DNA from 3 places in the Enterobacter dykesii genome. Region 2 is predicted to be linked to each of the others. Evidence: predicted binding sites of a transcription regulator. Region 2 holds the regulator's gene; each other region holds the start of a gene.
The links. The regulator PurR, encoded in region 2, represses purine synthesis genes. The targets are predictions, from matches to a motif close to CANGCAAACGTTTGCNTG.
Positions count from the first base shown of each region.

Region 1: a site for PurR is predicted at 1,066-1,083, ahead of cvpA (colicin V production protein). Genes of this name have one in related genera too.
Region 3: a site for PurR is predicted at 1,365-1,382, ahead of pyrC (dihydroorotase). Genes of this name have one in related genera too.

Region 1 is NZ_CP126604.1:3,192,112-3,194,380, forward strand. It holds gene purF (amidophosphoribosyltransferase) at 1-488, opposite strand, end outside; gene cvpA (colicin V production protein) at 522-1,010, opposite strand; gene dedD (cell division protein DedD) at 1,176-1,874, opposite strand; gene folC (bifunctional tetrahydrofolate synthase/dihydrofolate synthase) at 1,864-2,269, opposite strand, start outside.
Region 2 is NZ_CP126604.1:1,882,569-1,884,837, forward strand. It holds gene punR (DNA-binding transcriptional activator PunR) at 1-423, shown strand, start outside; gene purR (HTH-type transcriptional repressor PurR) at 441-1,466, opposite strand; gene F0320_RS09015 (YnhF family membrane protein) at 1,764-1,853, shown strand; gene F0320_RS09020 (MFS transporter) at 2,017-2,269, shown strand, end outside.
Region 3 is NZ_CP126604.1:1,644,688-1,646,956, reverse strand. It holds gene mdtH (multidrug efflux MFS transporter MdtH) at 1-635, shown strand, start outside; gene F0320_RS07765 (lipoprotein) at 759-1,319, shown strand; gene pyrC (dihydroorotase) at 1,446-2,269, shown strand, end outside.

The DNA of each region.
Region 1 (2,269 bases), 1.3 Mb from region 2:
TGGCGGTTGGTCGCGGCAATCGCAGCAAAGATGTTGTCTGCTTCCAGCGGGTAATGACGGAAGTTATCCAGCTCGCTGGCGAACACATTGAGCAGGATTTCAGAATCAGAGGTGGTGTTAATGTGGCGACGTTTCTCTTCGAACAGCTTTTTACGCAGCTCATGCGCGTTGGTCAGGTTGCCGTTATGAGCAAGGGTGATGCCATACGGTGAGTTGACGTAGAAAGGCTGTGCCTCAGAGGCGCTGGAACTGCCAGCAGTTGGATAACGAACGTGACCGATCCCCATATTACCTTGCAGACGCTGCATATGGCGGGCTTCAAACACATCGTTTACCAGGCCATTCGCCTTGCGTAAACGGAAGCAGTTGTTTGCATCAATGGTGATGATACCCGCAGCATCCTGCCCACGGTGCTGAAGCACCGTTAACGCGTCATAAATCGACTGGTTTACCGGCATGAAACCGGCGATACCGACAATACCGCACATTCGTCTTTTCCTCGTTAAGCCACATCTCAGGGTTTATGCCCTGGGCAAAAAACTCGACGAGCTTTGCAGATAGTCAAAGAACCATCTGATGATGAAGCTGAACTCTGGAATGAGCTGCGATTTCTGCCAGTCTTCACTTTTGGAGAACCCGGTAAAGGTATCCAGGAAGAACAGGATCGCGGCCACAATCAGCACGCCTCGCAACGCCCCGAAACAGATCCCGAGTACCCTGTCCGTTCCTGACAGACCGGTTTTCTCGACCAGCTGACCTATCACGTAATTCACGATAGCGCCGACAATCAGCGTTGCGATAAACAGCACCGCGATAGCGATTCCATTTCGGACCAGTTCATCTTCAAAGCCCGTGAACCAGACAGACAGGTAAGTGTAGTAATGACTGGCGACAAAGAAAGCACAACCCCAAGTCACCAGCGATAACGCTTCACGAACAAAGCCACGGATCAGGCTAACCAGACAGGAAAAACCAATCACCGCAATGATGGCGTAATCAATCCAGACCATATGTGTCCCACGATTAAACGCCCTGTCATCCAGTTCGGGGCGAATTCTAACAGAAAAAGAAAACGTTTGCGTAGGGATTTCCTTCCCGCGCGTAAATAAAAAAGGCGCTGAAAAAATGTTCAACGCCGTGGCTTATCGCCTCTCTCTTTAAGGAGCAGGTCGTACTTAGTTCGCGCTGTAGCCCATCACCACGCCGCTCAGGCCGGAGATCTGCTTCAGCTCGCCCAGCGAACCTTTAAGCTTATCTTTGGACGCTTCTGGCCCCACGAGGATGCGGGTAATTTTACCCTGCACCGGCGTGGAAGGTGAAGTGTAAACACGATATCCCGCACTGCGCAGTTTGCTCACGACCTCGTTGACCTTATCGGCGTTTTTCAGCGCGCCGAGCTGCACAACGTACGCTTTTCCGGTCGGTGCCGCGTCCTGTTTTGCCGGCGGAGGGGTTTCTGATGCGGCAGCCAGCTGCTCCGCTGCTTTATCCCGCTGTGGCTGTTGCTGGGGTTTCGGCTGCGGCTTCTCAACCGGCTTCGGTTTTTCCACAGGTTTAGGCTGCTCTACCGGCACCGGATCGATATCGCTGCTGCTCGCTGCCGCCAGGCGAGACGGATCGAGTGACGGTGCGGCGGCATCGCCTGCCCGCACCTCTTCCGCCGCCCCTTCCGGCGGCTGGGCAGGCAGCGCCTGCGTCGCCGCGGGCAGCATATCCGGCTCATCGCGGTCACCCGGCTTCGGCACCAGCGGAATAGCGGCAAACTCATCCTGATAATGCTTTTTCTGCCCGTCGAGCAGCCCGGGGAGAATAATCACCCCGAGCGCGACCAGCACAATGGTTCCTGTTAAACGGTTCTGAAACTTACTCGCCACCGGTTCTCCCCGCGTCCATCACTTCCATGACATGTGCCACCGTGTGGAATGAACCACACACCAGCACGGTATCTTCTGGTTTAGCATCCGCCATCGCGGCATGCCAGGCATGAGCCACGCTACTATAGATTGCGCCTTTGCCGAGATGTTCCATCAACTGCTCAGCCGTCGCGCCGCGCGGCCCTTCCAGAGGAGCACAATACCAGCTATCGACCACAGTCTCCATGCAGGCCAGCGTCCCGCCGATATCTTTATCATGAAGCATACCGATAACCGCCAGCACGCGCCCGGTTTTTGGTAACGATTTGAGACGTCCCGCGAGATACGCCGCCGCATGCGGGTTATGCGCCACGTCCAGAATCAGGCGCGGTGATTCGCTGACAATCTGGAAACGC
Region 2 (2,269 bases):
GGGATGCTGAGCTGGAAATGCGTGGTGGCAAGCGATCATCCGCTGGCGGCGATGGACGGGCCGCTGAGCGATGACACGCTGCGCAACTGGCCGTCGCTGGTGCTGGAGGATACGTCCCGTTCATTGCCCAAGCGTATCACCTGGCTTCTGGACAACCAGCGGCGGGTGGTGGCTCCGGACTGGGAATCATCGGCGACGTGCCTCAGCGCCGGGCTGTGCGTCGCGATGGTGCCCGTTCATTTTGCGCGTCCGCGCATCGATACCGGAGAGTGGGTTGAGCTGACGCTGGAGAATCCGTTCCCGGATGCGGCCTGCTGCCTCACCTGGCAGCAAAATGATGTCTCGCCTGCGATGGCGTGGCTGCTGGACTATCTGGGAGACAGCGAAACGCTAAACCGGGAATGGTTACGGGAGCCAGCATAGCTGGCCCCGTAAAGCGATTAACGACGGTAGTCGCGGAACGGACCGTCCGCAACGGAACGGCGTTCGATAAGACGCGGGTGAACTTCAATGGACTGCGACTCTTCACGCTTGTTGACGATCCTGTCCATCAGCATGTTGAAAGCCGTTTCGCCCAGCGAGTCTTTTGGCTGGTGAATGGTAGTCAACGCCGGGGTGAAGAAGCGCGCGTTACGCACGTTGTCATAGCCGATCACGGAAATATCCTGCGGTACGCGCAGGCCCAACTCGTCGGCAGCGCAGAGCGCGCCCATGGCCATGATGTCGCCCCCGCAGAACACGGCGGTCGGACGGTGCGGCTGGGAGACGATCTGCTGCATCGCACGGTAGCCCGACTCCGGCTCAAAGTCGCCCTGCACGATCCAGTTTTCCGGCACGTTGATCAGCGCTTCTTCCATCGCTTTCATAAAACCGGCCAGACGGCCCGCGCCGGTGTTGCGCTCCAGCGGACCGGGGATCACGCCAATCTCGCGGTGACCGCGTTCAATCAGATAACGACCGGCCATATAGCCGCCTTCAAAGGCGTTATCGATAACGGAATCGGTGAAGTCCGCGCGCGCTTCGCCCCAGTCCATCACCACCATCGGAATATGGCGATACTCTTCCAGCATCGACAGCACGGATTCCGGATACTCGGAACACATCACCAGCAGGCCATCAACGCGCTTTTGCGCCATCATCGACAGGTAGGCACGCTGTTTTTCAATGCTGTTCCACGCGTTGCCCAGAATCAGGGTATAGCCTTTCTGGAAGCAGTTCTTTTCGACCGCTTCAATGATCTCGGCAAAATAGGCCGCTTCACTGCTGGTCGCCAGCAATCCAATGGACTTGGTGTGATTAACCTTGAGGCTACGCGCAACCGCACTTGGCGAATAGTGCAGCTCTTTGATCGCTGCCCAGACGGCGTTGCGCGTCTCTTCCGCCACAAAGCGGGTTTTGTTAATTACATGTGATACGGTTGTAGTGGAAACGTTTGCGCGTTTTGCTACGTCTTTAATTGTTGCCATTAAATGTCACTCCAGACCATATCCTAAGCTCCTGAAAAACTTGAAGGTAAACGTTTGCCTTCTCTCACCCTTATCACGCAATCTTGAATTGCGGCACGCCGGGAAAACGACACGGGACGTCAGGAGGGGGTCAATGGCCGGTACGCTAATAAATTTAGCGTGGAATTTTGTCCTATCTTGATGAAAAGGGGAAGAGGTAAAGTGGTTATCAGTATAAATCTAGGAAGATTTTTGACGTAATCTGTGCAAAAATGAGCAAGCTCACTTTTCGTGTGGGGATTAAAAGGAGAAAAATTGATGAGTTCCGATCTTAAGTTTTCGCTGTTCACCACCGTTGTTGTGCTGGCTCTGATTGTTGCGGCCGGTCTGACGGCTGCGCTGCACTGATTTACGCGGAGGGAGAGCCTTCTCCCTCCCGACACCCCGGATTGTTACTTCTCTGGCAAAAATCTTTTGCCATTTTGTTAACTTCTCATTTTTTGTGATTGATGTCATGCTTTCCGCTTCTTTGTTCTGTGTCACCACATGACACGGCATCCGGAGTTGACGCATGAAAATCAATTTTCCCCTGCTGGCCCTGGCGATTGGCGCTTTTGGGATTGGCACCACAGAATTCTCCCCGATGGGGTTACTGCCTGTTATTGCCCGGGGCGTAGATGTCTCGATCCCTGCGGCAGGGATGTTAATTAGCGCCTACGCTATCGGCGTGATGGTCGGGGCGCCGCTGATGACGCTTCTTCTTTCGCACCGCGCGCGCCGCAATGCGCTGATTTTCCTGATGGCGATTTTCACCCTCGGCAACG
Region 3 (2,269 bases), 240 kb from region 2:
CGGTCAAAGCGCCGGTCCGGGAAGGGCTTGGCCGCGTCCTGCGCGATAAACGTTTTGTCACCTATGTGTTGACCCTGACGGGATATTACATGCTGGCTGTACAGGTCATGCTGATGCTGCCGATCATGGTTAACGACATCGCGGGGACCCCTGCAGCCGTTAAATGGATGTACGCCATCGAAGCCTGCCTGTCGTTAACGCTGCTCTATCCGATTGCCCGCTGGAGCGAGCGGCGTTTTCGTCTGGAGCATCGCCTGATGGCCGGGCTGTTCCTGATGACGCTGAGCATGATGCCGATCGGCCTGGTGAACTCTCTCCAGCAGTTGTTTACGCTGATTTGCACGTTCTATATTGGCTCGATCATCGCCGAGCCTGCCCGTGAAACGCTGAGCGCCTCACTTGCGGATGCGCGTGCGCGCGGCAGCTATATGGGGTTCAGCCGGCTGGGGCTGGCGCTTGGCGGCGCATTAGGTTACGCCGGTGGCGGCTGGTTGTTTGATGCCGGCAAAGCGTTTAACCAGCCCGAACTCCCGTGGATGATGCTCGGCGCGGTGGGCTTTATGACGCTCCTTGCCCTGTGGTGGCAGTTCAGCCCGAAACGCAGCGCGAGCGGCATGCTCGAGCCAGGCGCGTAGCCTTTCCCTCGGGCGGGAGCTCCTCCCGCCCCACTTCTCAGTTTTTTCTGCTGGTTTCTGCCCATTCACGCTGACATACTGGCGCAACAGGACAGAAGCGCCGATTTTTCGTTGAGGAACACTATGAAGAAAATTGTCTTAGCCGCGGCATTAGTTGTCAGCGGTCTGCTGGTTGGCTGTAACCAGCTCACGCAATATACCGTCAGTGAACAGGAAATTAATCAGGCGCTGGAAAAACATAACAATTTCTCGAAAGACATTGGCGTACCGGGGCTGGCGGACGCCCATATCGTGCTCACAAACCTGACCAGCCAGATTGGACGTGAAGAGCCAAACAAAGTCACCCTGGCCGGTGATGCGGATCTCGATATGTCATCCCTTTTTGGCAATCAGAAGGCCAACATCAAGCTCAAGCTGAAGGCGCTCCCTGTTTTCAACAAAGAGAAAGGGGCAATTTTCCTGCAGGAGATGGAAGTCGTCGATGCGCAGGTGTCGCCGGACAAGATGGCGCCGGTTCTGCAAACCCTAATGCCCTATCTCAACCAGTCGCTGCGTAATTACTTTAACCAGCAGCCCGCGTACGTCTTAAGCGAAGACAAAAGCAAGGGTGAAGCTCTGGCGAAAAAATATGCAAAAGGTATAGAGGTGAAACCAGGAGAAATTATCATTCCTTTCACCGATTAACCTGAAGGGCGCTACGGCGCCCTTTTTTTTACGGAAAAGTGTGCAAACGAAAACGTTTCCGCTTATGATTTGTGTCCGGCAAAAACAGCCATCCTTATGACTGATTCCTGACAAGCCGGAGCTTCCATGACTGCACAACCCCAGGTTCTTAAAATCCGCCGCCCTGACGACTGGCATATCCATCTGCGTGATGGCGATATGCTGAAAACCGTCGTGCCTTATACCAGCGAAATTTATGGCCGCGCGATTGTCATGCCTAACCTGGTTCCACCAGTCACCACCGTCGATGCCGCTAAGGCCTATCGCCAGCGCATCCTGGATGCCGTTCCTGCGGGACACGATTTTACCCCGTTGATGACCTGCTATCTTACCGACTCGCTGGACCCGAACGAAGTGGAGCGCGGGTTTAACGAAGGCGTATTTACGGCGGCGAAACTCTACCCGGCGAATGCCACCACCAACTCCAGCCACGGCGTTACCAGCATTGATGCCATCATGCCGGTTCTGGAACGCATGCAAAAACTGGGCATGCCGCTGCTGGTCCATGGTGAAGTCACGCATGCCGAGATTGACATCTTCGACCGTGAAGCCCGCTTTATCGAGACCGTAATGGAGCCTCTGCGCCAGCGCCTGCCCGCGCTTAAAGTGGTCTTTGAGCATATCACCACCAAAGACGCGGCAGAGTACGTGCGCGACGGCAACGATCTCATCGCCGCTACCATTACGCCGCAGCACCTGATGTTTAACCGTAACCACATGCTGGTGGGTGGGGTGCGTCCTCACCTGTACTGTCTGCCGATTCTCAAGCGCAACATCCACCAGCAGGCGCTGCGCGAGCTGGTCGCCAGCGGATTCACCCGCGCGTTCCTTGGCACCGATTCCGCACCTCACGCCCGCCACCGCAAAGAGGCAAGCTGCGGCTGTGCAGGCTGCTTCAACGCTCCAACGGC